Regions from separate parts of the Rhodoferax sp. GW821-FHT07G04 genome, predicted to be linked through region 1. Evidence: predicted binding sites of a transcription regulator. Region 1 holds the regulator's gene; the other holds the start of a gene.

Evidence for each region. Region 1 encodes sigma-54, which starts transcription at its own class of promoters, with help from an activator protein. Its sites were predicted from a motif close to TGGCANGNAANCTGCTTT; they were not measured.
Region 2: a site for sigma-54 is predicted at 10,413-10,430, ahead of AC07OO_RS18920 (CmpA/NrtA family ABC transporter substrate-binding protein). Genes of this name have one in related genera too.

The regions. Positions count from the first base shown of each region.
Region 1 covers NZ_JBWKQD010000002.1:1,000,815-1,015,570, forward strand. The annotation lists gene AC07OO_RS13800 (THUMP domain-containing class I SAM-dependent RNA methyltransferase) at 1-1,086, opposite strand, end outside; gene rpoN (RNA polymerase factor sigma-54) at 1,083-2,696, opposite strand; gene lptB (LPS export ABC transporter ATP-binding protein) at 2,696-3,448, opposite strand; gene lptA (lipopolysaccharide transport periplasmic protein LptA) at 3,523-4,170, opposite strand; gene pap (polyphosphate:AMP phosphotransferase) at 4,381-5,940, shown strand; gene AC07OO_RS13825 (sensor histidine kinase) at 6,033-7,397, opposite strand; gene AC07OO_RS13830 (response regulator transcription factor) at 7,390-8,121, opposite strand; gene AC07OO_RS13835 (hypothetical protein) at 8,118-8,402, opposite strand; gene AC07OO_RS13840 (Spy/CpxP family protein refolding chaperone) at 8,425-8,898, opposite strand; gene AC07OO_RS13845 (nuclear transport factor 2 family protein) at 9,058-9,555, shown strand; gene AC07OO_RS13850 (alpha/beta fold hydrolase) at 9,552-10,448, shown strand; gene AC07OO_RS13855 (thiol:disulfide interchange protein DsbA/DsbL) at 10,480-11,133, opposite strand; gene AC07OO_RS13860 (SPOR domain-containing protein) at 11,222-11,887, opposite strand; gene argS (arginine--tRNA ligase) at 11,907-13,616, opposite strand; gene AC07OO_RS13870 (hypothetical protein) at 13,761-14,075, shown strand; gene AC07OO_RS13875 (putative bifunctional diguanylate cyclase/phosphodiesterase) at 14,129-14,756, opposite strand, start outside.
Region 2 covers NZ_JBWKQD010000003.1:352,059-366,814, reverse strand. The annotation lists tRNA gene AC07OO_RS18980 (tRNA-Leu) at 1-33, opposite strand, end outside; gene secG (preprotein translocase subunit SecG) at 166-522, opposite strand; gene tpiA (triose-phosphate isomerase) at 569-1,312, opposite strand; gene AC07OO_RS18965 (NAD(P)H-quinone oxidoreductase) at 1,309-2,331, opposite strand; gene pnp (polyribonucleotide nucleotidyltransferase) at 2,400-4,517, opposite strand; gene rpsO (30S ribosomal protein S15) at 4,747-5,013, opposite strand; gene AC07OO_RS18950 (branched-chain amino acid ABC transporter substrate-binding protein) at 5,200-6,501, opposite strand; gene AC07OO_RS18945 (Hsp20/alpha crystallin family protein) at 6,595-6,966, shown strand; gene tsaD (tRNA (adenosine(37)-N6)-threonylcarbamoyltransferase complex transferase subunit TsaD) at 7,054-8,160, opposite strand; gene AC07OO_RS18935 (GNAT family N-acetyltransferase) at 8,223-9,005, shown strand; gene AC07OO_RS18930 (ANTAR domain-containing response regulator) at 9,039-9,686, shown strand; gene AC07OO_RS18925 (helix-turn-helix domain-containing protein) at 9,810-10,199, opposite strand; gene AC07OO_RS18920 (CmpA/NrtA family ABC transporter substrate-binding protein) at 10,615-11,859, shown strand; gene ntrB (nitrate ABC transporter permease) at 11,918-12,877, shown strand; gene AC07OO_RS18910 (ABC transporter ATP-binding protein) at 12,874-13,701, shown strand; gene AC07OO_RS18905 (sensor domain-containing protein) at 13,765-14,756, shown strand, end outside.

The DNA.
Region 1 (14,756 bases):
GACGGGGTGGCTGCCGGCGCTGGAGGCCTCGTAGTCTGGCGACGGCAGATCGCCACCAGCCTGCCGGTGCGCAGGTCCTGCGCGCCGGGCTCCGGCCCCGCTGACACCCGCCACGGCAATACGGTCACCATAGGGTGGGTTGAGCAGCAGCAAGCCGGGCACATCGGTGGGCGGCATGCGTTGCAACGCGTCGCCACCGCGGAACTCGACGACATCGGCCACACCGGCGCGCTCGGCATTGCGCTGGGCAAAGTCCACCATCCGGTGGGACACATCGCTGCCAAAAATCAATGGCCCCTGGTCGGGTCCCGGCTTGACGACGGCAGCGGCAGCTTCGGCCTTGATGGCGTCCCAGACGTGTTGCTGGAACGGAATGTATTTCTCAAACGCAAAGCGGCGCAGGCTGCCCGGTGCGATGTTGCAGGCGATCTGCGCGGCCTCGATGGCAATGGTGCCGCTACCGCAGCAGGGGTCGTACAGCGGCAACAGATCATCGTCACCCTCGGCCCAGCCGCAGGCGGCAATCATGGCCGCGGCCAGCGTCTCTTTCAGCGGCGCCTCGCCCTTGTCCTCGCGCCAGCCGCGCTTGAACAGCGGCTCGCCCGAGGTGTCGATATACAGCGAGCAAGTGTCGGTGGTCAGGTGGGCATAAATGCGCACATCGGGCCACTGGGTGTTGACGTCCGGGCGCACCCCGTGGGCCTTGGCGCGGAAGCGGTCGCAAACGGCGTCCTTGATCTTGAGCGCGGCAAAGTTCAGGCTGTTCAGCGGGCTGTGCTGGGCCGTCACCTCGACCTTGATCGACTGCTGGGGCGTGAACCAGATCTCCCACGCCACGTCGCTGGCGGCGCGGTACAGGTCTTGTTCGGTGCGGTATTCCGTGTAGTTCAGCTGCACCAGCACGCGCTGGGCCAAGCGGCTGTGCAAGTTGAGCCGCAGCGCGTCGCGCCACGAGGCCTGGGCCATCACCCCGCCACGGCGTGTCAGCAGGTCCTGGCCCATCAAACCGGTCAGGTCGTGCACCTCATGGGCCAGCAGGTCTTCTACGCCGGCGGCGCAGGGGAGGAAGATTTGGAGTGAGTTCATAAAGCCTTCCTCAACGACGCGGGAGCAATCTTCAGCCCCTCGCGGTATTTGGCAACCGTGCGGCGGGCGCATTCGATGCCCTGCTCTTTCAGCATCTCGGAAATCTGGTTATCACTCAAGGGCTTTTTGTCGCTTTCGGCGCTGATGAATTGCTTGATGAGTGCGCGCACGGCCGTGCTGGACGCATTGCCGCCGGACTCTGTGCCCAGGCCGGAGCCGAAGAAATATTTCAGCTCGAAGGTGCCGAACGGCGTGGCCATGTATTTGGCGGTGGTGACGCGGCTGATGGTGGACTCGTGCAGGCCCAGTTCGTCGGCAATCTCGCGCAGCACCAGGGGGCGCATGGCCAGCTCGCCGTGCGTGAAGAAGCTTTTTTGCCGGTCCACGATGGCGGTGCTGACGCGCAGGATGGTGTCAAAGCGCTGCTGGATGTTCTTGATGAACCAGCGCGCCTCTTGCAGGCGCTGCTGCAGGCCGGCGTAACTGGCGCTGTCCTTGCCGCCACCACGGTGGTTGCGCAGCACGTTGGCATAAATGTCGTGCACGCGCAGCTTGGGCATGACCTCGGGGTTGAGCATCACGCGGAACTGCGGGTTGACACCGGGGCGCACCTTGCCCACGGGCACCACCAGCACATCGGGCACAACGATGTTGCGCTCCACATCCACAAAGCGGCGGCCGGGCTTGGGTTCCAGGCGGGCGATCAGCGTGATGGCCTCGCGCGTCTGTGCGTCGGTGCCGTTGCAGCGCTGCACCAGGGTCTTGACATCGCGGCGGGCCAGCAGGTCCATGGGCTGGGCGCAGATGCGCAGCGCCAAGGCCAATAGTGCGGCCTGCTCGGGCTCGGGCGGGTCCAGCGCGTCGTCCAGTTGGGCGCGCAGTTGCAGGCGCAGGCATTCACCCAGGTCGCGGGCGCCCACACCAGCAGGCTCCAGGCTTTGCAGCAGGCCCAGGGCGACCGTGAAGTGGTGGACCAGGTCTTCCAGCTGTTCTTCATCCGCGTCACCGGCTAGGCTGCGGGCCAGCTCGGGCAGCGGGTCTTCGAGGTAGCCGTCGTCGTTCAGCGACTCGATCAGAAAGCGCAGCGCGCTGGCATCCACCTCGCCCAGGCGCAGGCCCAGCGCCTGGCGGTGCAGGAAAGACTGCAGCGACTCCTGGGTACGGGCCAGTTCGGTGGCGTCGGTGTCTTCGTCGTCACCCAGGTTGTTGGTGCGGGCCTTGGCATCCGTGCCCCATTCGCCGTCGTCGGGCACCAGTTCGGTTGTGCCGTCGCCGTCCCAGCTGGGTTCGTCGTCACCGCTGCCCAGCGGGGTGGTGTCTTCGTCCTTTGTGCTGCTAGCCCCCGTGGAATCTGGATAGTCCGCTACGGAATTGGAAGCAACTTCGGATTCACGCTCCCCCGCACTGACCGGCGTATCGGCCTGGGCCAGGCCAAACTCCTCGCGCACGGCCTCGTCCTGGGTCAGTTCCAGAAAGGGGTTTTCGTCCAGCATCTGCTCCACTTCCTGGCTGAGTTCCAGTGTGGAGAGTTGCAGCAGGCGGATGGACTGCTGCAACTGGGGCGTGAGCGCCAGGTGCTGCGAGACGCGTAAAGAAAGCCCCTGTTTCATCACATCCGAAAGTGTTCGCCGAGGTACACGCGGCGCACGTCGGCGTTGTCCACGATCTCGGAAGGCGTGCCCTGGGCCAGCACGCGGCCGTCGCTGATGATGTAGGCGTGGTCGCAGATACCCAGGGTCTCGCGCACGTTGTGGTCGGTGATCAACACACCAATGCCGCGCGACTTCAGGAAATTGATGATGCGCTGGATTTCAATGACGGCAATCGGGTCGATACCGGCGAAGGGCTCGTCCAGCAAGATGAAGCGGGGCCGCGTGGCCAGCGCGCGGGCGATCTCCACACGGCGGCGCTCACCACCCGACAGCGCCAGCGCCGGTGATTCGCGCAGATGCTCGACGCGCAGGTCTTGCAGCAGCGCGGTCAGGCGCCGCTCGATCTCGGCGTTGTTCAGCGGCTTGCCGGCCTCGTCGTGCTGCAACTCCAGCACGGCGCGCACGTTTTCCTCGACATTGAGCTTGCGGAAAATCGACGCCTCTTGTGGCAGGTAGCCCAGCCCCAGGCGCGCACGGCGGTGGATGGGCATGTGCTCGATGGAGTGGCCATCTATCGTGATGTCGCCGGCGCTGGCACGCAGCAGGCCGACGATGATGTAGAAGGATGTGGTCTTGCCCGCGCCATTGGGCCCCAGCAGCCCCACGACCTCGCCGGTACGCATCGTCAGGGACACATCCTTGACCACCTGGCGCTTGCCGTAGAACTTCTGGATATGGCTGACCTCCAGCCGGCCCAGGGTCGAATCCACCGCGCCGCTGCCGTTGGCGCTGCTATCTGTGTCTTTGCTGCTTTCGCCGCTGTCTGCGGCCACCACCACATCGCTCACTGGGGGGTTCCCCCCAATGTCGTCGTGGCGCGCAGGTTGGGGCTGGGTTGGGATGCCGCCTTGCCCGCCGCCGGTGCAGAGGCAGCAGCTTCGGGCTTGGGCGTCAGCATGGCTCGCACCCGGCCGCCGGGCGCGGGTGCGCTGGCACTGGTTTTTGCACTGGCGGCGCTGCTGCCATCCACACTGAATTTATCGGTCAGGTTCTCATACACAATGACCGCGCCGCTGATTTCGTCGGCCACTGCGCCACCGCGCAGGCGGCGCAACTGGGCCTTGCCGGTGAATTTAACAATATCGGCACGGCCGTCGTAGTCAATGTGCTCGCTCTCCACCTCGATGAATTCGTCCAGGGCCTCGCGCTTTTGCCGAAAGAACGCCGGCCGCTCCGGCGAGCCGGAAATAGCGCCGAACTGATAGCCGTCGGCGTCCTGGCGCACATCAATATGGGCGGCGCGGACTTGGATCGTGCCCTTGGTCATTACCACGTTGCCATGGAAGATCGTGAGCTGTTTGACATCGTCGTAGCGCATGGTGTCGGCTTCGAGATTCATAGGCTTGTTGCGGTCGGCCTTTTCTGCCCAGGCGGGCATGGCAAGCGCCGTGCAAACGGCCAGGAACAGCAGAAGTTGGGGTGGTTTTTTCATAAAGGCACGGAACTTGCTCGGGTGGAGCCTGGACGATTGTACTGAGCATAGCGCCACAATCGCTTCTGGTACCCCGGGCTTTTTAGGGCGCTTCTATTTTTATAGCTACATATTCAGTATGTACAAGGGCTAGGCTCCATTTCCATCAATGCCTGTCCGCTCCAACCCCCCGGCCTAGAATGGCTTGGCCAATCAGCAGGAGACATGCCCATGTTCGAATCCGCAGAAATCGGCCACACCATCACCAAAGCTGCCTACAAGGCCGCAGTCCCGGCCCTGCGCGCAGCGCTGCTGACTGCACAGGTAGACCTGCACGAGAACAAGAAGATTCCGGTCATCGTGTTGGTCAGCGGGCAGGATGGCGCCGGCAAGGGCGAGACCATCAATGTGCTGTACGAATGGATGGACGCCCGCTTTTTGTCCACGCTGGCTTTCTCTGAGCCCACTGACGAGGAGCGCGAGCGCCCGCCCATGTGGCGCTACTGGCGTTCGCTGCCGCCCAAGGGGCGGGTCGGCATCTTCGCCGGGTCGTGGTATTCGGAGCCGATACGCCAGCGCATCGAAGACGAGATTTCGCTCAAAGAGCTGGATGCCCAGGCCGACCAGATCAACCGTTTCGAGTCCATGCTGGTGGATGAGGGCGCGCTGGTGCTGAAGTTCTGGTTCCACCTGACCAAGGAAGGCCAGGCCAAACGCCTGAAGGCGCTGGAGAAAGACCCGCGCACCGCCTGGCGTGTGACGCAGTGGAACTGGGACCGGCTCAAGACGTACGACAAACTGCAAGACGTGGCCGGCCACCTGCTGCGCATGACCAACACGCCGTGGGCGCCGTGGATGGTGATCGAAGGCACGGACGACCGCTACCGCTCACTGACCGTAGCGCAGATCCTGCTGCAATCCATGCAAAAGAAGCTGGCCAGCACCGACGAACAGGACACGCCGGTGGCACCACTGGTGCGCGTGGACACCGATGGCCGCACCGTGCTGTCGACGATGGACCTCACGCTCGCCTTGGCCGACAAAGACTATGAGGACGCGCTCGCCCACTGGCAAGGAAGGCTGGCCGAGCTGATGCGCGATCCACGCTTCCAGGGTCGTTCCCTCGTGTGCGCATTTGAGGGCGCGGACGCCGCCGGCAAGGGCGGCGCAATCCGGCGCATCAGCGCGGCGCTGGACGCGCGCCAATACCAGGTGATCCCGGTTGCTGCGCCAACCGAGGAAGAACGCGCGCAGCCCTATCTGTGGCGCTTCTGGCGCCATGTGCCGCGCAAGGGTCGGGTGACGATATTCGACCGCACCTGGTATGGCCGCGTGCTGGTGGAGCGGGTCGAAGGCTTTTGCAGCGAAGCCGACTGGCTGCGCGCCTACACCGAGATCAACGACTTCGAACACGAGCTGGCCGCGTCGGGCGCCATCGTCGTCAAGTTCTGGCTGCAGATCAGCCAGCAGGAGCAGCTGAAACGCTTCAAGGCGCGCGAGCAGATTCCCTTCAAGCGCTTCAAGATCACCGAAGAAGACTGGCGCAACCGCAAGAAGTGGGACGCTTACCAGCTGGCCGTCTGCGACATGGTGGAACGCACCAGCACGGGCAATGCGCCATGGACGCTGGTGGAGGCCAACGACAAGAACTACGCCCGCATCAAGATTCTGCAGACGCTGTGTGAGCGGGTGGAGGCAGAGCTGGATGGGCGTTGCGCGGACGACGGTTCACCGGCTAGGCCGAAGAAACCGAAGAAGTCCAAGAAAGACAATAAGCGCCACAAAGCCTGAGGCGCCTGGACGTCATAGCGTTCTGCTCCGTGTCCCCCGCCCGCTGCGCGGGCTCCTCCTTTACCTGCGCAGAACGCTATGCCGCCCAGGCTCTAGCGTGAGGGTGTTGCGCCCAACTGAGGGGACAGATCCACACTAACCTCCAACCCCGGCTTGGCATTGCGCAAGGTCAACCGCCCACCATGGGCCTGCGCCACCAGCTTGCACAGATATAGCCCCAAGCCCACGCCGCCAGCCGTGCGGCCCCGCGCGGAATCGGGCCGGTAGAAAGGCTCGGCCAGGTGCGGTAGCACCATGTCGTCTACGCCGGGGCCGTAGTCGCGCACCGATACGCACGCGGTGGCCCGCCCCGCCTCATCGACGTGTTGGTGCAGCCGGATGCTGGGCGGCTGGTCTGCGCCGACACTGTGGCGCAGCGCGTTGTCGAGCAGGTTGCGCAGCAGCAGGCGCATACGCGTGCGGTCCAGTTGCAGCGGCGGCAGATCGGGCGCCAATTCCAAGTCCACGGCAGGCGCAGCGCCTGTTGAAGCGGCCTGGGCCACCTCCTGGATCAATTCGGCCAAGTCCACCGGCTCCAGTTGCAGGGCGGCATGGCCCTGGCCCAGGCGTTCGCTTTCCAGCAGGTCGGTGACCAGGTCGCGCATCTCGCCCAGGTCGCGCAGCAAGGCCTCGCGGCGTGCGGCCACATCGCCTTCCTCCGGTAACAGCTCGGTGTTCAAGCGTGCGCGGGTGAGCGGGCTGCGCAGTTCGTGGCTGATGGCCAGCAGCAGGCCGCGCTTGGCCTCCAGCATCTGGTGGATGCTGCGCGCCATGGTGTTGACGTCGGTGGCCAGTTGGCCCAACTCATCGCGGCGGCGCACCGGTATGGGCTGGGCAAAGTCTCCGCTGCCAAAACGCTGGGCGCCGTCGCGTATGTCGTCCAGCGGGCGCAGCAGGCGGCGTATGTAGCCATAGGCCAGCGCAGTCAGCGCCAGGATGCCGGCCAGTGTCATCCAGCCTATGCGGTGGGGCTGGTTTTCCCAGGCGGCGGTGCTGATGCCCAGCGCGATGCGATGGCCGTCGGCCGTGGTGCGCGACAACAGGCGCGGTGGGCCGTCCTGCCATTCATCGCGCATCTCGCCATGGTGGTGGGGCAACATCTCCGACTGCGGGTTGCTGCGCCAATTGACCACCGGCCCGGCGATCTGCACGCTCAGCGGCAGGCGCTGGGTCAGCGCTTGGGCGCGCTCAATGCTGGGCGGGCTGCCGATCTCGGCCACCAGCCGGTCCACGTAATCGCTGACCAGCGGGCGGGCCGCCACACGCCAGCCCACGCTCAGCGCCTTTTGCATGCCAAAGGTGAAGGTGGCGGCCAGGCCCATGGCCAGTAGCAGAAACAGCGTCAGCAAGCGCCAGCGCAGCGAATGCCCCAGCGCATGCCGCGCCCGGCGGTGCCAGTGGCGGCGCAGCTTATGCATGGCGGGTCTGGCTGGGGCTCTGCGCACGCAGCGCCAGCGCATAGCCGGCGTTGCGCAGGGTCTTGATCGCGTCCAACGGCTCCAGCTTCTTGCGCAGGCGGCTGACCACAATGTCCACGGCCCGTGTGTAAAGGTCTGCCTCATGCCCGCGCAGCTGGTTCAGGATGTCGTCGCGGTGGAAGACCTTGCCGGGCTCGCGGGCCAGCAGGTGCAGCAGGTCAAATTCGGTGCTGGTCAGCTCGATGCTCTGGCCCAGGCACTGCACGCTGCGGGTGGTGGCGTCCACCACCAGCCCCTCGAAGAGCAGGCGGCCATCGGCGGCGACGGGTGTTGCGGATGCCGTGCTATTGCCATTCGGCTGGCGGCGGCGCAGCACGGTCTGCAGGCGTGCGACCAGCTCACGCGGCTCGAAGGGCTTGGGCAAATAGTCATCGGCCCCCAGCTCGAGGCCGACCACACGGTCCATGACATCGCCGCGTGCCGTCAGCATGATCAGCGGGATATCGCTCTCTTTGCGTATCGTGCGGCACAGCTCAAAGCCGTCCATCTCGGGCAGCATCACATCCAGAATGGCGGCATCGAACCCGCCCTGGCGCAACTGGGCCAGGCCGGTGCTGGGGCGCGTGGCGTGGCTGAGCTGCATTTCAAAGCGGGCGCAGTAGGCGGCCAGCGGCTCGCCCAACTGCTCATCGTCGTCAATCAACAGGATGCGCATCGTCGTCATGCGCCGATTGTCGTACCAGCGGCGTGGTAGTAAACGGCCTGGCGCAGCCGCTGCTGGCGCGGCGCGGGCAAGCGGTCAAAGGTATCGGCCGCCAGCGCCAGTGCACACTGCAGGTTGGCCGGGCTGTGCGCGGCAGACCGCGCCAACTGCTGGGCATGCTCCCGGTCGAACCGGGGGCCCCAGATCAGGGCCAGCAGCTCGGCGGCTGGCTCTGCGGTGGATGCCAGCAGCGCCGGGCCGTGGGCCCGCACGCCGGCAAATAGCGCTTGCATGGGTGGCATGGCATCGCTCCCCTGCTGGCGCTCAACCCCGGTGCCACCAGCCGTGGCGGCCTTGCTGCATAGCTTCGCGTACCTTGGTTTGCTGGGCGGGTGTCAGGCTGTCATAGAAATCGGCCAGGGCGTTGATGACCTCGGGGCTCTTACTGGTGACGGCGGCGGTCTTTTCCGTCAGCAGGGTCTGGGCACGGCTGCGGTCAAACTTCTCACCCGCCACCAGGGCCTGCATCTCGGCGCGGGGATTGGTGGTCTTGCCCACCAGGGCGCTGCGCTGCTCTTGCAGCTTGTCGGCCAGCACGTTGAGGCGTTGCTTCTGGTCGGTATTCAGGTCCAGCTTGCCCGCCACGCGTTCGATGATTTTGGTACGCATCTGGGCCTGGTCTTCGGCGCTCATATTGCTGCCAAATTCGTGGCGGTGGTGGCTGCAGGCAGAGAGTCCACCGACGACGATGCTGACGCCCACCAGGCTGTAGAGGCTGCGTTTGATCCAGGATTTCATGGAAGTGTCCTTTGAAGGAATGTGTTGAACAGGGCTCCATCGTGCCGGGGTGGTGCTGTGGCGTCCTCTCGCCGGGGTATCGATTTGTTTCAATATTTTTCAGCGCCGGGGCCGGTTTGCGGCACACTCGCGCCAGGGATGACACGAAAGGTCCATGCCATGCAAGCCAATGCGCTCACCATCACCAAGTTCTACACCGCGTTTGCGCAGTTGGATGGCGACGGCATGGCCCAGTGCTATGCGGACAACGTGTCCTTTGCCGACGAGGTGTTCACGCTGCAGGGCAAGACCGCGACCATGGGCATGTGGCAGATGTTGATCGCAGCCACCCGCGCCAAGGGCATGGATGCATGGCGCCTGGAGTTCTGCGACGTGATGGCCGATGCCACATCGGGCGAGGCGCACTGGGACGCGCACTACCGCTTCAGTGCCACCGGACGCATGGTGCTCAACCGCATCGACGCGGAATTCACATTCGACCCACAGGGCCTGATCACACAGCACCATGACCGCTTCAACTTCTGGTCCTGGGCCAGCCAGGCCCTGGGGGCGCCGGGCCTGCTGCTCGGCTGGTCGCCCTTTTTGCGCCACAAGGTGCGCCAGCAGGCTGCGGCCAATTTGCAAAAGTTCATGGCCAGCCAACAGCCATCGCCATGAGCTGGTTTGAAGGATTCGAAACGCGCACCATCGTTGCCAAGGATGGCGCAGACATATTCTTCCGTTGCGGGGGCAATCCAGACCGGCCAGCCTTGGTGCTGCTGCACGGGTTTCCGCAAACCCATGTGATGTGGCGGCGCGTGGCGCAGTTGCTGTGCGACGACTTTTTCCTGGTGTTGCCCGATGTGCGGGGCTATGGCGACTCGTCCCACGCGCCGGGTTTGCCGGACCACAGCAACTACAGCAAGCGCGCCATGGCAGCCGATGTGGTGGCCGTTGCCGACGCACTGGGGCTAGGCAGTTTCTTCCTCACAGGCCACGACAGGGGTGGCCGCGTGGCCCACCGTCTGGCGCTGGACCATGGACCACGGGTGCGCAAGCTGTGCGTCATCGACATCGCACCCACACTGGACATGTATGCCCGCACCGACATGGCGTTTGCCACTGCCTACTACCACTGGTTCCACCTGATACAGCCCAGCCCCTTGCCCGAGGAGATGATTGACGGCAATGCCATGGCCTATCTGCACCACAAGCTGGGCGGTTGGGGCGCTGGCGGTCTGGCACACATCGAGCCACAGGCACTGGCCGAATACGAGCGCGCCTTCTGCCGCCCCGAGGCCATCCACAGCGCGTGCGAAGACTACCGCGCCAGTGCCGGCATCGACCTGGAGCATGACCGTGCAAGCCGTGCGCATGGCGAGAAGATCGCTTGCGAAACCTTGGTGCTGTGGGGTGCACGCGGCGTGGTGCAGCGTCTGTTCAAACCCCTGGATCTGTGGCAGGCCCAGTGCGCCGCAGCGGTCAGCGGAGAGGCCTTGCCGGCGGGGCACTTCATACCCGAGGAATTGCCGGCGCAAACAGCAGAGGCCTTGCGCACCTTCATGCGCTAAGGCCTCTGCTACCGGCTATTGCGGTGTTGGATTAACGTTTGGCGCGCACTTCGGCGATCAAGGCGTCGGTCACTTGCAATGCGCGTTCGATATTGCCGGCCATGGTGCCGTCGGTGTAGAAGCGCCCGGCAATACCCAGGGCCGGCACGCCTTCGACCTTATAGGTGTTTTGCAACTGGGTGGCACGTGTGGCCTTGGTCTGCACGGTGAAAGAGTTGTACTGCTCCAGGAACTTCGCCTTGTCGACACCCTGCTTGCTGACCCATTCCGCGATCTCTTCGCCGGTGGCCAATTTGAGCTTTTCAACGTGAATGGCATGGAATACCTTGGCGTGCAGCTTGTCCACCAGTCCCAGCGCTTCCAGCGTCAGGGCCAGGCGCTGCTGCGGCACAAAGCTGTCCTGGAAGGACACGTGGGAGCGGCGGAAGGCCACGTCCTTGGGCAGGGTCTTGATCCAGTTGACCAGCGTGGGTTCGAAGGCATTGCAGTGGGGGCAGCTGTACCAGAAGAACTCCACCACTTCGATCTTGCCAGCCGGGGCCTCAACGGGCGCCTTGGTGTCGAGGATGTGGTAGTCCTTGCCGGCAGAGAACTTGGAAGCCTGTGCCTGCGCCGAGGGCGAGAACCAGGCGCTGGAAGCCAGGGCGGCACCAGCGGCCGCTTGGGTAAATTCACGGCGTTTCATCATCTTATTCATGCAAGACCACTCCAAAAAATTTGTGCCATTGTGACCGGGAGCCAGGACATTAGTTCCCTGCGCTGGGGCTGGGTGCTTAACGCTGTACACGCACCAAAGAGGTTTCCAGGCCCGCCTTCTCCATTTTTTCCTTGTTACGCTCGGCGTCTTCCTTGGTGTCGAAAGGCCCGGTGCGCACACGGAACACGACGCGACCCGATTGCTCACGCTCGGTAATCTTGGTCTCGATGCCGCTCAAGGACAGCTTGGCCCGATGGGCCTCGGCATCTTCCGCGGTACGGAATGCCCCAAGCTGCACAAAGAAGATGAATGGCTCGGTGCTGGTTGACGTGGTGCTGGGGCCTGCCCCCTTGGCCTTGGCCAGATCACCCAAGGGGTCGGCCGAGACGGCGGGCTTGACCTCGCCCTTGGCGTCAGGCTTTGCGTCGGGCTTGGCCGCAGCTGCTTTGGGGTCCGCCTTGGGATCGGCCTTGCTGGGGTCTGCAGACTTGTTGGTGGCTGTTGCAGAAGCCGCAGGTGCCGCGGCCTTGGCGGGGTTCTTGCCATACAGCGGGGCGTTGGGGTCCCAGTCCTTGTTCTTCTTGGCCTCGGCCTCGTCCTGGTCGGCCGAGCGGCTCTGGCCTTTGTTCATGAAGGGCACCGGCACCTTGGTCACATAGACGGCCACGCCCAAGGCCGCAGCCAGGCCAATGACGATGCCGATGATGAACCCCAGAATTGTTCCGCCACGCTGTTGCTTCATGCGCTACCTTCGTTGTCAACTACATTTTTTGCGGGGCGCTGACGCCCAACACTGCCAAGCCATTGTGCAATACCTGGGCCGTGGCCGCGACCAGGGCCAGGCGGGCCAGCTTGACCGCTTCTTCGTCCACCAGGATGCGTTCGGCATCGTAGTAGCTGTGGTAGCAGGCGGCCAGTTCGCGCAGGTAGAAGGTCACATCGTGTGGCGCTTCGTCTACGGCTGCGGCCGTCAGCATCTCAGGGTACTTGGCCAGCAACAACATCAGCGCCTGGGCTTGCGGGCTTTGCAGGGCCGACAGGTCCACGCTTTGCAGGCTGGCCACATCACCGCCCCAGGCGGCCAGCACCGAGCAGATGCGGGCATGGGCGTACTGCACGTAGTAGACCGGGTTGTCGTTGTTCTTCTGCACCGCCAAGTCAACGTCAAAGGTGTATTCGGTGTCGGGCTTGCGGGAGAGCAGGAAGAAACGCACAGCGTCCTTATTGGTCCACTCGATCAGATCGCGCAGCGTCACATAGCTGCCAGCCCGCTTGCTGATCTTGACCTCTTCGCCGCCCTTGACCACGCGCACCATGGTGTGCAGCACATAGTCGGGGTAGCCCTGGGGAATGCCCACATCGGCCGCCTGCAGTCCGGCGCGCACACGGGCGATGGTGCCGTGGTGGTCTGTGCCCTGGATGTTGACGACCTTGGTGAAGCCACGCTCCCATTTGCTGATGTGGTAGGCCACATCCGGCACGAAGTAGGTGTAGGTGCCATCCTTCTTGCGCATGACGCGGTCCTTGTCGTCACCGTAGTCGGTGGACTTCAACCACAGCGCGCCGTCCTGTTCGTAGGTCTTGCCATTGGCGACCAGCTTGCCCACCGTTTGTTCGACGCGGTTGCTCGTGTACAGGCTGGACTCCAGGTAGTACTCGTCAAACTTCAGGTTGAAGGCTTGCAGGTCCTTGTCCTGCTCGTGGCGCAGATAGGCCACGGCGAAGTTGCGGATGGACTCCAGGTCCTCCACATCGCCACTGGCCGTGAAGCTGCGGTCGTCGGCCTGCACGGTTTTCTTGGCCAGGAAATCGTCGGCGATGTCCTGGATGTAGTCACCGTTGTAGAAGGCCTTGCTGGCGGGGTTGTCGGGATCGGTGGGCCAGCAGTCGTCGCCGGGCTTGAAGCCCTTGGCGCGCAACTGCGTGCTCTTGGTCAGAGTTTCGATCTGCACGCCGGCATCGTTGTAGTAGAACTCGCGGTGCACGCTCCAGCCCTGGGTCGCAAACAGGTTGCAGATGGCATCGCCCAACGCGGCTTGGCGGCCGTGGCCCACATGCAAAGGGCCGGTGGGGTTGGCCGACACAAACTCCACCAGCACGCGCTGGCCCTGTTCTTCCGATCGCACGGGCTGGTAGCCATACTGCGCGCCCTGGCCCAGCACTGCACGCACGACCTGCTGCTTGCTCTCGGGCTTCAAGCGGATGTTGATGAATCCGGGACCGGCGATTTCGATGGCGTCGACCCAGCGTTGGAAGGCGGGCTGCGCCAGCATTTCGGCCTTCAGGTTATCGGCCAGTTGGCGCGGGTTCAGCTTGAGTGGCTTGGCCAGTTGCATGGCGGCCGTGGTGGCCAGGTCACCATGGGCAGCCACCTTGGGCGACTCAAACGCCGCCTTGGCACCGCTGCCCGGAGACAGTTTTTCGAGGGAAGCGGCCAGCGCTTCCAATAATTCGTTTTTTACAGACAGCATGCGGGGATTTTACGGGGGCGGGTCGGTGGGTCATCCACATTGTTGTTTTTGGCGTTGTGTGTTTGAATCCCAGCGTGGATTTCGTTCGCTTTTTCCTTGCAACGGCGGCACCGGCTGTCACTTCAACCCCTAGGACACACGATCATGATGAAAAAATTCCTCCCCCTGCTGGCTCTGGGTCTCTCTCTGTCATTTGGTGCGGTCCATGCGGCGGATGCTGAGTCCGCTTGCGGCGACAAGGCCGCCGAAAAGAAATTGGCCGGCGCCGCGAAAACCAGCTTCATGAAGAAGTGCGTGGCCGATGCGGGTGGTGGCAGCGCCAGTGCCACCTGCGAGAAGTCCGCCGCCGACAAAAAGCTGGCCGGTGCCGCCAAGACCAGCCACATCAAGAAGTGCATGGCCGATGAAAAGGCCGGCGGCGCTACACCCGCCGCCGCCGCCAGCGCCCCCAAGAAGTAAGCCACCCCACGCTTAAATCTCTATGCCCCATCAGCCTGGCTGGTGGGGCATTGTTATTTTTGGATGGACGGCAGGCCCACCACCGCTGCATCAAAAGCCCCAGCGGCCACAGGCCGGGCAAAGAAGTAGCCCTGGCCCAGTTGGCAACCCAGTTCCAGCAGAATCTGGCGCGTTGCTTCATCCTCTATGCCCTCGGCCGTGGTGTTCAGGCCCAGGCTCTTGGCCATTTGGATGATGGCCGTGACGATGGCCCTGTCCTGCGGACCTTGGTGCAGCCGCTTGACGAAGGACTGGTCGATCTTGAGCTTGTCCACCGCAAAGCGCTGCAGATAGGACAGGTTGGAGTAGCCGGTCCCAAAGTCGTCGATGGAAATCTTGACCCCCAGGGCCTTGAGCTCTTGCAGCGATGCGATGAAGGTTTCGGCGTCCTGCACCAGCGTGGATTCGGTGATTTCCAGCTCCAGGCAAGCCGGGTCCAGGCCGGGGCCTTGCAGTGCATCCCGCACCACCGCCACGATGTTGCCGCGCCGGAACTGTACAGGCGACAGATTCACCGCCATCACAAACTGGGTGCGTCCTGCCCGCTGCCATACGGCCATTTGCTTGCAGGCCTCTTGCAGCACCCAGGCCCCCATGTCCACGATCAGGCCCGACTTTTCGGCGGCCGGGATAAAGTCGCCA
Region 2 (14,756 bases), on a different contig from region 1:
AGATAGCGTGTCTACCAATTTCACCACGACGGCGGCTTTTTGTTGTCTGCTTTGCATGAGGAACCCTAAGATCCAAGATGTAAGGTATTTCGCTTTTCAGACAAGCATAGAGTTTACCCTGAATTTACCCCTCGCCCCCGAGGGGCAAGGCAATTAAAGCAGGGTTTACTTGGCGGGGATTTGCGCGGCGCCAGAAGCGGCGACGGCAGGAGCCGAAGCGGCCTCGGCCACGGCGGGCGCAACGACTGCGGCGCCTTCCAGAACGCTGTTGGATGTGGCGGTACGCAGATTGCCAAAATAGGCCAATGCCAAGGTGCAGACAAAGAACACGGTGGCCGCTACGGCCGTGGTGCGGGACAGGAAATTGGCACTACCGCTGGCGCCAAACAAGCTGCCGGAACTACCACTACCAAAGGCCGCGCCCATGTCAGCACCCTTGCCGTGCTGCACCAGAATCAGACCAATCATGGCCAAGGCCGACAGCATCTGAACCGTCAAAATCATCGTCAACACAATATTCATTCTCAATACTCCAAAAAAAGGGAAACTTGCTACAGCGGCTGCGCAATCAGCGCGCCGCGGCAATGATGGATAAAAAGTCTGCAGATTTCAGGGAAGCCCCCCCAACCAGCCCACCGTCGATATCCGGCTGGGACAGCAATTCGGCCGCGTTGGCCGCATTCATGCTGCCACCGTACAAAATCTGCACACGGTCCGCATGGGCGGTGGCGGCCTGCAATTGGGCACGCAGCACGGCATGCACTTGCTGGGCTTGCTCGGGACTAGCCGTCTTGCCGGTACCGATGGCCCATACGGGTTCATACGCCACGACGATTTCACTGATGCAGTGACCATTGGTGTGGATCACGGCCGCCAGTTGGCGTTTAACCACTTCTTCGGTACGCCCTGCCTCGCGTTCCGCCAGGGTCTCGCCCACGCAGACGATGGGCGTGATGCCCGCCGCCAGCGCACGCTGCGCCTTGTTGGCCACTACAACATCGGTTTCACCGTGGTATTGGCGACGCTCCGAATGACCCACGAGGCAATAGCGGGTTGCAAATTCACGCAACATGCCCGCCGACACCTCACCGGTGAAGGCTCCCGATTCATGCTGAGAGACATCCTGCGCACCCAGGCCGATTGAGGTTCCGGCCACCAACAATTGCACCTGCGCCAAATACGGTGCGGGCACGCAAACCGCTACTTGGCACTGGGCGTTGGCAGCACCAGCGGCAATGGCAGACACCAAAGCGGCGTTGGACTGCGCCGAGCCGTTCATCTTCCAGTTACCCGCAATCAGTTGTTTCTTCATGCTTGTACTCCCCAAGTCAAAACAATCTTGCCCACATGCTGGTTGGACTCCATCAGCGCATGGGCGCGCGATGCGCCGCTGCCGCTGGCGTGATCCGCGTCCACGGCCGGGAACACGCTGTGCACCACGGGTTTGATGCGCCGTGTCGCCAGCAAGGGCCACACCTGCTGCAAGCAGGCCTTGGCAATGGCCGCCTTGAACGCGACGGAGCGTGCACGCAGCGTCGAGCCGGTGACGGTCAAACGCTTGCGCATCAGCACCGCCGCGTTGAACTCTGCCTGTACACCGCCTTGCACGGCGATGATGACCAAGCGCCCGTCTTCCGCCAGGCACTGCACCTCTTTGGCAACGTAGCTGCCAGCCACCATGTCCAGCACCACGTCGACGCCGCGGCCATCGGTCAGACGCAGGGCCTCGACCTCAAAGTCCTGGGTCTTGTAGTTGATGGCATGGTCCGCACCCAGAGCCAAGCAGGCTGCGCACTTTTCATCGCTGCCAGCCGTGGCAATGACACGGGCGCCCAAGGCCTTGGCGATCTGGATGGCAGTCACGCCAATGCCACTGGTGCCGCCCTGTACCAGCAGGGTTTCACCAGCTTGGAGGTCGCCACGGTCAAACACATTGCTCCAGACGGTGAAAAACGTCTCCGGCAAGGAGGCGGCCTCCACATCGCTCAGCCCTTGCGGAACCGGCAGACATTGGCCTATGGGTGCCACGCAGTACTCCGCGTAGCCGCCACCGGCCACCAAAGCGCAAACCCGGTCACCCACACGCAGCCCGGCTTGCACCATGGCCTGCGCGTCACCGCCTTCAACGGTGCCGGCGATTTCCAGTCCTGGAATATCCGACGCTCCCACAGGCGCAGGATACTTGCCCGCGCGCTGCAAGACGTCCGGCCGGTTGATGCCGCTCGCGCGCACGCGTATCAGCACCTCGCCAGCACCGGCGACAGGCAGAGGCCTGTCGCCCAGACGCAAGACGTCAGGACCGCCAAAGGATGGGATTTCGATAGCTCTCATAGCCGATTCAACCGATAGCCCTCGTCCGCGCTGGGTAGAGGGCTATCAAATTGCTAGCGGTTGTGAAATCAGTTCTGCTCAGCGGCTTGGACAGGACGATCCAGCAGTGCCTTCATGGACAGCTTGATACGGCCCTTTTCGTCGGTTTCCAAGACCTTGACCTTGACAATCTGGCCTTCGGACAGGTAGTCCGTAACCTTCTCGACGCGCTCATGAGCGATCTGGCTGATGTGCAGCAGACCGTCCTTGCCGGGCAGCAGGTTGACAAGGGCACCGAAGTCCAACAGCTTGGTGATGGGGCCTTCGTAGACCTTGCCGATTTCGACTTCGGCCGTGATCTGCTCGATGCGCTTCTTGGCCTCTTCCGCCTTGGCGGGATCAGCAGATGCAATGGTGATGGTGCCGTCTTCCTCGATGTTGATCTGGGTGCCGGTTTCTTCGGTCAGCGCACGGATCACGGCGCCGCCCTTGCCGATCACGTCGCGGATCTTCTCGGGGTTGATCTTCATCGTGAACAGGCGAGGTGCGAAGTTGGAGACTTCGGTCTTGGCTTCGGACATCGCTTCCTGCATCTTGCCCAGGATGTGCATGCGTGCTTCCTTGGCCTGGGCCAGAGCGACTTGCATGATTTCCTTGGTAATGCCCTGGATCTTGATGTCCATCTGCAAAGCGGTAATGCCGTTGGTGGTACCGGCCACCTTGAAGTCCATGTCACCCAGGTGGTCTTCGTCACCCAGGATGTCGGTCAGCACGGCGAAGCGGTTGTCTTCCTTGATCAGGCCCATGGCGATACCGGCCACGTGGGCCTTCATCGGCACGCCAGCGTCCATCAGCGACAGGCAGCCGCCGCAAACGGAAGCCATCGACGAAGAACCGTTGGATTCCGTGATTTCGGACACGACACGCATCGTGTAGGGGAAGTCTTCCTTGCTTGGCAGCACTGCGACCAGAGCGCGCTTGGCCAGACGGCCGTGGCCGATTTCGCGGCGCTTGGGCGTGCCCACGCGACCGGTTTCGCCAGTGGCGAACGGAGGCATGTTGTAGTGCAGCATGAAACGGTCTTCGTAGTCGCCGCTCAAGGCGTCGATACGTTGTGCATCGCGCTCGGTACCCAGCGTGGTGACGACCAAAGCCTGTGTTTCACCGCGTGTGAACAGGGCGGAACCGTGGGTACGGGGCAGCACGCTGTTGCGGATTTCGATGGCGCGCACAGTGCGTGTGTCGCGGCCGTCGATACGGGGCTCGCCTGCCAGAATCTGGCCGCGCACGATCTTGGCTTCGATTTCGAACAGCAGACCTTCGATGGCCACGCTGTCGAATGCAGCACCGTCGGCCTTCAGGGCGGCCATGACGTCAGCATACGCAGTGCGGCAGGCTTGTGTACGGGCTTGCTTGTTGCGGATCTGGTAAGCAGCTTCCAGCTTAGCTTTGGCCAGGCCGTCGATCTTTGCGATCAAGGCTTCGTCCTTGGCGGGGGCTTTCCAGTCCCAGACGGGCTTGCCCGCATCGCGCACCAGTTCGTGGATGGCGTTGATGGCGATATTGCCTTGCTCATGGCCATAGACCACCGCGCCCAGCATGATTTCTTCGGACAGTTGTTGGGCTTCGGATTCGACCATCAGCACGGCCGCTTCGGTACCGGCAACGACCAGATCCATGATGGAATCCTTGCGTTGTGTCTGGCCGGGGTTCAACACGTATTCGCCATTGACGTAACCCACGCGGGCTGCGCCGATGGGGCCGTTGAATGGGATGCCAGAGATAGACAGTGCTGCGCTGACCGCGATCATAGCGGCGATGTCGGCGTCGACTTCAGGGTTCAAGGACACGGTGTGGATGACCACGTGCACTTCGTTGAAGAAGCCTTCGGGGAACAGCGGGCGGATCGGGCGGTCGATCAGGCGGCTCGTCAGTGTTTCGAATTCACTGGGGCGGCCTTCACGCTTGAAGAAGCTGCCGGGGATCTTGCCTGCGGCGTAGGACTTTTCCAGATAGTCCACGGTCAGGGGGAAGAAATCCTGGCCGGGTTTGCCTTCGGTCTTGCCAACGACGGTGGCCAGCACAACGGTGCCGTCCATGTCCAGCAGCACGGCGCCGGTGGATTGGCGTGCGATTTCGCCGGTTTCCATCGTGACGGTGTGTTGACCCCATTGGAAAGTTTTGGTGACTTTGTTGAAAATACTCATTGTTTTATCTCCTGAAGATGCGGGAACCCGCTGGCAGGTAAAGGCCACCTGCCAAGCCCGGAGGCAACAACGCAGAACACGATGCCATTCCAGAGAAACTGGGGACGCGGTTCAGAAAAACCGCCAATTTCCTTGGAATGACACAGCTTCGCTCTGTTTTTGCCGTCTCCGAAGTAAAAAACGCCTGAGCTAGTGAACTAACTCAGGCGTCTGTCATTTGGTGCAGTGCTTACTTACGCAGACCCAGCTTGGTGATCAGAGCAACGTAACGGTCGTGGTCTACGCGGTTCAGGTAGGCCAGCAGGCTCTTGCGGGTGTTGACCATGCGAACCAGGCCGCGGCGGCCGTGGTGGTCCTTGGCGTGGGTCTTGAAGTGAGGCATCAGTTCGTTGATGCGGGCAGTCAGCAGAGCGACTTGCACTTCTGGACTACCGGTGTCGTTGGGGGTGCGGGCGTTGTCTTTGACAACTGCTGCTTTGATGCTGGATGCGATCATGTCTATTTCCTGTCGGATAGGGGCGCATGCCGGTTCTGTACCGACGGTGCCCCAGGTTTCTGAACTTGCGCCAGGTGCTGGAACTGCTCCTGGCGTGCGCCTTGCCCGATGCAAAGCCTGTCGATTATAGCCCGATACAAGCTGTACGTGCAACCAGTTCTTTTTCTTTGATGAACGGGCTGCGCCCTAGGGACGCTGCATCTTGCAACTGGTCGGCAACTCGGCCGCCTCGGGAGCCAGCGTCTTGACCACCTTGAAGCCGTAGCCCGAACCCTCCACGTCAAACTTGACGCCGGGCGCACCCTGGCGGTCCATAACACCGATCACCAGAGGCTGCTGGAACTGGTGGTCGCTGGCGCGCATACTGCCGCCCTGCCCCGCCAGGCTGACCTTGGCCTTTTCCATCTGGGTTGCAACGGCTGCGATATCCACACCACCACTCGCGGCCGGTTTGGCCGCTTCCAGAGACTGGGCGAGGGCTTCGATCAGCAACTGCATGCGCATGTGCACGTAGTCATCCGCGGGCTGTGGGTAGCGGGCACGGAAGGATTTGTAAAACGCCTCGCTTCCGCTTGTCTGTACATTGGGCAGCCAATCGGCTACCGCCACCACCTTGCCGATGCCGGAATCGCCAATGGCGGCCGGCGCGCCCAGCGCATTGCCGTAAAAGGTGTAGAACTTGCCTTCAAAACCCACCTCCTTCGCGGCTTTGATCAACAGCGTCAGGTCATTGCCCCAGTTGCCGGTGATCACAGCCCCGGCGCCGCTGGCCTTGATCTTGTTGGCGTAGGGCAAAAAGTCCTTGATGCGCGCCATCGGGTGCAGCTCTTCGGCCACGATGGCCACATCGGGCCGTTGCACGCCCAACTGGCGCCGCGCCTCGCGCAGCACCGCCTGGCCAAAACTGTAGTCCTGGCCGATCAGGTAAACCCCTTTGAGCGCCTTGTCGTCCTTGATGACATCCATCAGCGCCGCCATGCGCATGTCGGCATGGGCGTCGAAGCGGAAATGCCAGAAGCTGCACTTCTCATTGGTCAGCGTTGGGTCCACCGCCGAATAATTGAGGAACAGCACACGGCGCGCTGGATCGCGCTCGTTGTGCTTGTTGATGGCATCGATCAGCGCCGCAGCATTGGCCGACGAATTGCCTTGCAAGACGATGCGCGCGCCGCCGTCGATGGCCGAGCGCAGCGCCGACAAGGCTTCCTCGTTCTGGCCCTTGCTGTCGTAGCGTTCCAGCACCAGCGACTGGCTACCGCCACCCGACAGTTTCACGCCGCCGCGCGCATTGACACGCTCCACCGCCCAGGCCAGGTTGCGGAACACGGCTTCGCCGGGGGCCGCATTGGGGCCACTCAGCGCCTCCACCATCGCCAGCTTGATGGCCGGCGCGGCGGCAGTCTGCGCAGCAGCCATGCCACCGGCAAGGGGCAACACACATAGCGCTGTCGAAAGGGTTTTCAAGACCCGCCTGAGAAGAATAAACATGTGATTTTTTGCTTGAAATATCGAAGAGGAGTCGCAGCTTAGATCCATGCGGCGATCGCTGTGAGAGCCGCGCAGTGTACTAGGAGATCCACCATGTTTTTTGCCACTACCACACACCCCCACCTGCACCGCCACAGCTATGGCCGCTCGCTGGAGCGCTTCATGGATGAAGCCCTGCGCACCAGTACCAACAAGGCCGTAACCTACACCCAGGATGAGACCAGCTTCACGCTGACCCTGGACATGCCCGGCATTGCCAAGGACCAACTGGGCATTTCCATCGAAGGCGCCATCGTGCGCATCAGCAGCAAGGAAGGCGCACCCCGCCGCTACAACGCGGCTTACGAGCTGCCGCTGGACATCGACACCACGACCAGTGAAGCCAAGCTGGAAAACGGTGTGTTGACGCTGAAGCTGGTCAAGAAAGTGCCGGTCAGCAACGCCGCGGAACTGACCATCCAGTAAAGCGGTACCTCCTCACTGCGTGCAGCTCGCCGCTCCTCCCTCCAGAGGAGCGCGGCGCACCGGTGGAGAACCCTCACACGGAGCGTCTCAAAGGCTGTCGAGCGGCCAGCGCGGCTTGACGTCAAACGCGTACGTGGTCGTAGCCTGTTGCAGGCCGCTTTGCAAACGCATCGCTGCCGCCATGGCAATCATGGCACCGTTGTCGGTGCACAGATGCAGTTCGGGGTAGTGCACCCGAACCTTGCGCTTGGCGCAGGCCGCATTGAGTTGTGCGCGCAGGTCGCGGTTGGCCCCCACACCACCAGCCACCACCAGCCGCTGCAAGCCGGTTTGTTTCAAGGCCGCCATGGCCTTCTTCAATAGCACTTCCACAATCGCCGCCTGCGTAGAGGCCGCCAGGTCGCTGCGCTGCTGCAACGGCAGCGCGTCAAAGCCCTCGGTCGTCCCCGCATTGGACTGCGCAATGACAGGCGGCAAGCCGGCCGCCCGTGCCGCCTCGGTCGCCACCATGCGCTGGGCCTGTACCAGCACGGCTGTCTTCAAGCCCGCGAACGAGAAATCCAGATCACCGCTGTGCAGCAGCGGGCGCGGCAACTTGTAGGCGGCAGGGTCGCCCTGTTCCGCCATCTTGGCCAGCGCCGGCCCACCGGGGTAACCCAGTCCCATCAGCTTGGCGGATTTGTCAAAAGCCTCTCCGGCCGCATCGTCAATCGTCTCGCCCAGGAGCGCGTAACGCCCCACCCCGTCCACCCGCATCAACTGCGTGTGCCCGCCGGAAACCAGCAGAGCCACGAACGGAAATTGCGGCGGGTCTGCGCTCAAAAACGGCGACAGCAGGTGGCCCTCCAGATGGTGCACGCCCAGCACAGGCTTGTCCAGCGCCGCGCCCAACGCACAGGCCACGCCAGCTCCCACCAACAAGGCACCGGCCAGGCCAGGACCACGGGTATAGGCCACCACATCCACATCGGCCAGCGCTCGACCGCTGTCCCGCAGCACCTCCTGGGTCAACGGCAGCACCCGGCGGATGTGGTCGCGGCTAGCCAACTCAGGCACCACACCGCCAAAGGCTTGGTGCATGTCGATCTGGCTGTACAGGGCATGCGCCAACAGCGTGGGTGTAGCCTGACCCTGGCTTTGCACCAGGGCCACTCCCGTTTCATCGCACGACGACTCTATCCCCAATACCAGCATGTTTACCCCTCTGAGGGACGGAGTTTAGCCGTCGCCTGTAGGCGCTCGGCACAATAGGCGCCATGGAAACATCAACCCTCTCCTCTGCCCCCCATCTGTCAGACAGCGACATTGAAAGCCTGGAGCGCGCCACGCTCGACGCCGTGGCCCCACCGGCCATGCAGGCCATCGAAGGCTGGCTGCTGCCCTTTGACAACTCCACGATAGGCCGCGCCAAGAGCGCCGTGCCCACACGCCACCACAGCCTACAAGTAGCCGACATCGCCCAGATTGAGACTCTGTACGCCCAGCGTGGTCTGCAGGCCGCCTTTCGCGTGGCTGATGTGCCCGGCTTGGCCGCTATCCACGACGAACTGCGGCGCCTGGGCTACCACCCAGACCAACCCACGCTGGTGCAGGTGGGCACGGTGCAACAGATGCGCAGTATTTGCCAGGCGACTCCGGCTGAGGTCAGCGAAACACCCCTACCCGCCTGGGCTGCGGTCTACACCGCGCCGGGGTTTGACCCCGTCGATGGCGCCAATCGGGTGCAGGCGCTCAGCCGCAGCCGCCATGTGGTGTATGCCGTGGTGCAAGAAGCCGGCCAGCCCGTTGCCGCCGGCACGGCCTCGCTGAGCCAGGGCTGGGCCAGCATCCATGGCATGCGCACGGTGGTGCAGCAGCGCGGGCGCGGCCTGGCCGCCCGCATCCTGGCCGGCTTGGCCAACACCGCGCAGGCACACGGCCTGAAACGCGTGTTTTTGCAGGTGGAAGAGGACAACGACGCGGCGCTGGCCCTGTACCGGCGCGCAGGCTTTGCCACCCATAGCCGCTACCACTATTGGCGCCGTAGCTCAGGGCACTAACTCAGTTGGCGCGATTTTTGCGTGGCAAACGCCATGCAAGAAGCCCTGCGCATCGTCGTTATTGCCCCGGATCTGGACATTGCCGACCCGGACGACACCCGGGCGCTGGACCAGGCCGAGCGCTCGCGCAGCCTGCGTATTGGTTTGCTGGAAAGCGGCTTCAACCTGATCGCCGTGTTGCCCGCCGACACCTTTTTGCATGAGCGCCTGGCGCAATTGCAGCCCGACCTGATCATTCTGGATGCCGAGAGCGAGGCCCGCGACGCGCTGGAGCACGTGGTCATGGCCACGCGCGATGCGCGTCGCCCCATCGTCATGTTCACCAACGACAGCGACCGCTCCAATGCACGGGCGGCCGTGGCGGCGGGCGTATCCGCCTACATCGTGGCAGGCCTGTCGCCCGAACGCATACGCCCCATTCTGGACGTGGCCATCGCCCGCTTTGAGCAGGACCAAGCCCTGCGCTCCGAGCTGGCGGAGGCAAAAACCGAATTGCAAGACCTGAGCACCGAACTCAAGAACCGCCGCACCATCGAGCGTGCCAAGGGCCTGCTGATGCAGCGCCAGGGTCTCAGCGAGCAAGCTGCTTATGAGAAGTTGCGCAAGTCCGCTATGGACAAGGGGTTGAAGGTGGTGGAGGTGTCGCAGCGCATGCTGGACGCCATCGACCTGTTGGGTTGATTGGTCCAGCCCCATGTGATGGGCGGGCGTAGGGCCACAAATCCGCGCCGGGCCGCCCCAAGCGGATTTAGCTCCCTCGGGGGGCAGAGAGCCACACGCAGTGGGCGAACGTGGGGGCGATCTTCAGATGCTGAGGTTCATCGCCCGCGCCAACGCAAACACGCTGTTGACGCAAAGGTGGGACATGGCGTTGGACTGTTCGGATCCGCGCGACACAGCACAATCGCGCCCGTATTGGGTGATCACATAGTGCGCACAGGTGACCTGCCGGCCAGGGCCGAGGATGGCCGCCGCGCGGGATGCGACCACGGCACCCAAGACCTCCAGCCGCGCCAGTCGGTTGCGGGTGGATATCTCAGGGGCGCTGACATCATGGGCCAGTTCCTTGATGGACATCGCCCGGTTTTGCGTGGCCAGATGCCGCAGTATTTCCAGCGACTCGGGCCATTGCTCCACCGGAACATTGCGGTTGGTGGTGTGCACCTTGGAGGGGGTTTCAATCTTGGTAGCCATGCTGCATGTATCGGCAAGCGCTGTGCATTTCTTAAGTCCTGCACTCCTTTGGGTGCAGTGCACAGGCTTGGTGCCAGTGCGACCCACATCACACGCTCACAGCATGCGCATTCGGATAATTGGCACCTAGCCCTCTAGGAATATAGCTGTAGCGCTATCAAAAACAAAGCAACTACCCACACGCAACACGCACCATTGCCGCGCACTGGGGGTTGGCACACACATTGCGTATAGCGTGTGGAGACCAACGATGGTCACTGACTGACATGCACCACCCAACGGCGGGTGGTGCCGGTCAACCCGGACAAAGGCGTCCCCACCTGCACGCGGCTTTTTGCGAAGCCTCTTGCACGGTGAGGACGCCTTTTTTATTGCCCGCAATTTGTGCCACTTTGATTGAAGGACCCAGGCCACCATGACCGACCTTTTGCAGAACAAACTCAGCCGCCGCACGGTATTGCAGTCCGCCGCCATAGGTGCCATCGGCATCACGCCAGCGCTACGCGCCGCTGTCTACGCCGCGGGCTCCGATGCACCCGAGAAGACCGAGGTCAAGATCGGCTTCATCCCGCTGACCGACTGCGCCAGCGTGGTCATGGCTTCGGTGCTGGGCCTGGACAAGAAATACGGCGTGAAGATCGTGCCCAGCAAGGAAGCCAGCTGGGCCGGTGTGCGCGACAAGCTGGTCAATGGCGAGCTGGACTTTGCCCACTCGCTATACGGCCTGATCTACGGCGTGCACTTAGGGCTGGGCGGCCCCAAGAAAGACATGGCCGTGCTGATGACGCTGAACCACAACGGCCAGGCCATCACGCTGTCGAAAAAGCTGGCCGACAAGGGTGCCGTTGACGGCGCCGGCCTGGCCAAGCTGATGGCGGCCGAAAAGCGCGAATACACCTTTGCCCAGACCTTCCCCACCGGCACCCACGCCATGTGGCTGTACTACTGGCTGGCGGCCAACGGCATAGACCCCATGAAGGACGCCAAGGTCATCACCGTGCCGCCGCCCCAGATGGTGGCCAATATGCGCGTGGGCAATATGGACGGCTACTGCGTGGGCGAGCCCTGGAACCACCGCGCCATCATCGATGGCATCGGCGTGACCGCCACCACCACGCAGGACATCTGGAAGGACCACCCGGAAAAGGTGCTGGGCACCACGGCCGAGTTTGTGAAGAAATACCCCAACACCGCGCGCGCCGTGACGGCCGCCATCATCGAAGCCGGCCAGTGGATCGATGCCAGCCTGTCCAACAAGAACAAGATGGCCGAGACCATTGCCGACAAGAGCTACGTGAACACCAGCGTGGACGCCATCAACCAGCGCATCCTGGGCCGCTACCAGAACGGCCTGGGCAAGACCTGGGACGACCCCAACCACATGAAGTTCTTCAACGACGGCACGGTGACTTTCCCCTACCTGTCCGACGGCATGTGGTTCATGACGCAGCACAAGCGCTGGGGTTTGCTGAAGGAGCACCCCGACTATCTGGCGGTCGCCAAGCAGATCAACCAGATCGACATCTACAAACAGGCTGCTACTGCCGCCAAGGCGCCCATCCCCAAGGACGCCATGCGCAGCAGCAAGTTCATGGACGGTGTGGTCTGGGACGGCAAGGACCCCAAGAAATACGCCGACAGCTTCAAGATCAAGGCCTGAGATTTGCGGGGCAGCCCTTTAGCGCTGTCCTCAACGGATTAGAAAGGAACCCACCACCATGGTCAGTGCCGTATTCCACTCGCCCCTGTCGGCAGCCGCCGAACAGATTGCTACCAAAACAGAAGCGCCTCACGCATATTCCACGAGGGCTACCACCATGAAAGCTTCAGAGCCTTTGGCCCAAGCAGCCGCCCCGGCCGCGGTTGCCACACCCGACGCCAGCCGCGCCAGCTTCGACGCGCGCGCCGCGCTGCTGGCCGTGCTGCCACCCGTCATGGGCCTGGGGCTGCTCGTCGGCATCTGGGCGCTGGTCAGCATCAGTACGGCCAGCAGCATCCCCAGCCCGTGGGAGACCTGGAAGGAGGCGCTGACGCTGTTCTCCGACCCGTTCTACCGCAAGGGGCCCAATGACCAGGGCGTGGGCTGGAACGTGCTGATGTCGCTGCAGCGCGTGGCCGTGGGCTTTGGCCTGGCGGCGGCCGTGGGCATACCGGCTGGCTTTGCCATCGGGCGCTTCGCCTTCCTGGGGCGCATGTTCAATCCGCTGATCAGCCTGCTGCGCCCGGTGTCGCCACTGGCCTGGCTACCGATTGGCCTCTTGGTGTTCAAGGGTGCCAACCCGGCCGCCATCTGGACCATCTTCATCTGCTCCATCTGGCCCATGGTCATCAACACCGCGGTCGGCGTGCAACGCGTACCGCAGGACTACATGAACGTGGCCCGCGTGCTCAACCTCAGCGAGTGGAAGATCGTCACCAAGATTTTGTTCCCCGCCGTGTTGCCCTACATGCTGACCGGTGTGCGCCTGGCCGTGGGCACGGCCTGGTTGGTGATCGTGGCCGCCGAGATGCTGACCGGTGGCGTGGGCATTGGTTTCTGGGTGTGGGACGAATGGAACAACCTCAATGTCAAGCACATCATCATCGCCATCTTCGTGATCGGCATCGTCGGGCTGATTCTGGAATATGCCCTGATCAAGATCGCAACCGCATTTACGTTTGAAGAGGTCAAATCATGAGCAGCCTGAAATACATCGAGATCCAGAACGTCGCCCAAACCTTCAAGACCAAGAAGGGTTTGTTCCCCGCCCTGCGCGACATCAACCTCACCGTGGCCAAGGGCGAGTTCGTGGCGCTGATCGGGCACAGCGGCTGCGGCAAGTCCACGCTGTTGAACCTGATCGCCGGCCTGACCACACCGACCGAGGGTACGCTCTTGTGCGCCAACCGCGAGATCGCCGGACCCGGCCCCGAGCGCGCGGTGGTGTTCCAGAACCATTCACTGCTGCCATGGCTCACCTGCTTTGAGAACGTCTACCTGGGCGTGGAGCGCGTGTTCGGCGCGGCATCCAAGAGCACTGGAGCGCCCAGCGAGAACAAAGCCCAATTGATGGAGCGCACCAACGCCGCGCTGGCCTTGGTGGGCCTGACCGCCGCCGCGCAAAAGCGCCCCGGCGAAATCAGCGGCGGCATGAAGCAGCGCGTGGGCATTGCCCGCGCCCTGGCCATGGAACCCAAGGTGCTACTGATGGACGAGCCCTTTGGCGCCCTGGACGCGCTGACCCGCGCCAAGCTGCAGGACGAGCTGCTGGAGATCGTGGCCCGCACCCAAAGCACGGTCGTCATGGTCACGCACGATGTGGACGAGGCGGTGCTGCTCTCCGACAAGATCGTCATGATGACCAATGGGCCGGCCGCCACCATCGGCGAGGTGCTGGCCGTGGACCTGCCCCGCCCGCGCAACCGCGTGGCGCTGGCCGACAGCCCGCAGTACCTGGGCTACCGCAAGGCCGTCATTGACTTCCTCTACACGCGCCAGGCCCATGTCGAAAAGGCAGCCTGAAGGCATGCGGCGGCCTTCTGGGCCGCTAAAACCCCATTACGGGAGACGCCATAATGTCACGCTATGGAGAACACCCTGGCGGGGCAACAACAACTGCAGCAGCAGAAACTTTCGCATGAGCGTTGGGAGCTGATCCTGCGCGGCATGGACGCCGCGCCATGGGATTGGGACCTGGCCACCGGCGAGGTCTACCTGTCATCCACATGGTGGAACATGCTGGGTTATGTGAATGCGGAGCTGCCCGCCAACTCGTCCCTGATGGCCAGCTTCTTCCACCCCGACGACGCCACTGCCATCGACCAGAGCTTCACCGCCGCGCTGCAAGGCCGTGGCGAGACCTGGCAGACCGAATGCCGCATGCGCCACAAGCAGGGCCACTATGTGCCCGTGCTGTTGCGCGCCCATATCCAGCGCAATGACCAGGGCCAGGCGCTGCGACTGTCGGGCACCAACACCGACCTGACCGAACGCAAACAGGTAGAGGCCCAACTGCAAGATAGCGAGGCCCGCTACCGCGCCCTGGTGGAGTGGTCCCCCATCGGCATTGGCGTGCACCAGGACGGCCTGGTTGCCTATGCCAATGCGGCGGCCATCCGCATCCTCGGGGCGCGAACCGAGGCCGAGCTGATCGGCCTGCCCATGATGGACCTGGTGGACCCGCGCTACCGCAGCCTGGTGGCGGCGCGCGTGGCCCAGGGCCTGGCCAGCGGCGCGCCGCTGCCGGTACAGGTGGAAAAATTCATACGCCGCGACGGCCGCTCCATCGACGTGGAAATTCAGGCCTCACCCATCACGCACAAAGGGCGCCCCGCCATCCAGGTCAATTTTGTGGACGTGACCGAGCGGGAGAAGAGCGAGGCCACGTTGCGCGAGAGCGAGGCCCGCTTCCGCGCACTGACCGAGCTGTCGTCCGACTGGTACTGGGAGCAGGACGAAAACTTCCGCTTCACGATACTGGGCGGCAAGGTCTACAACAGCACCGGCCTGACCATGGACCAGCACCGGGGCAAGACGCGCTGGGAGATTCCTTGCCTCAACATGACCGAGGCCGATTG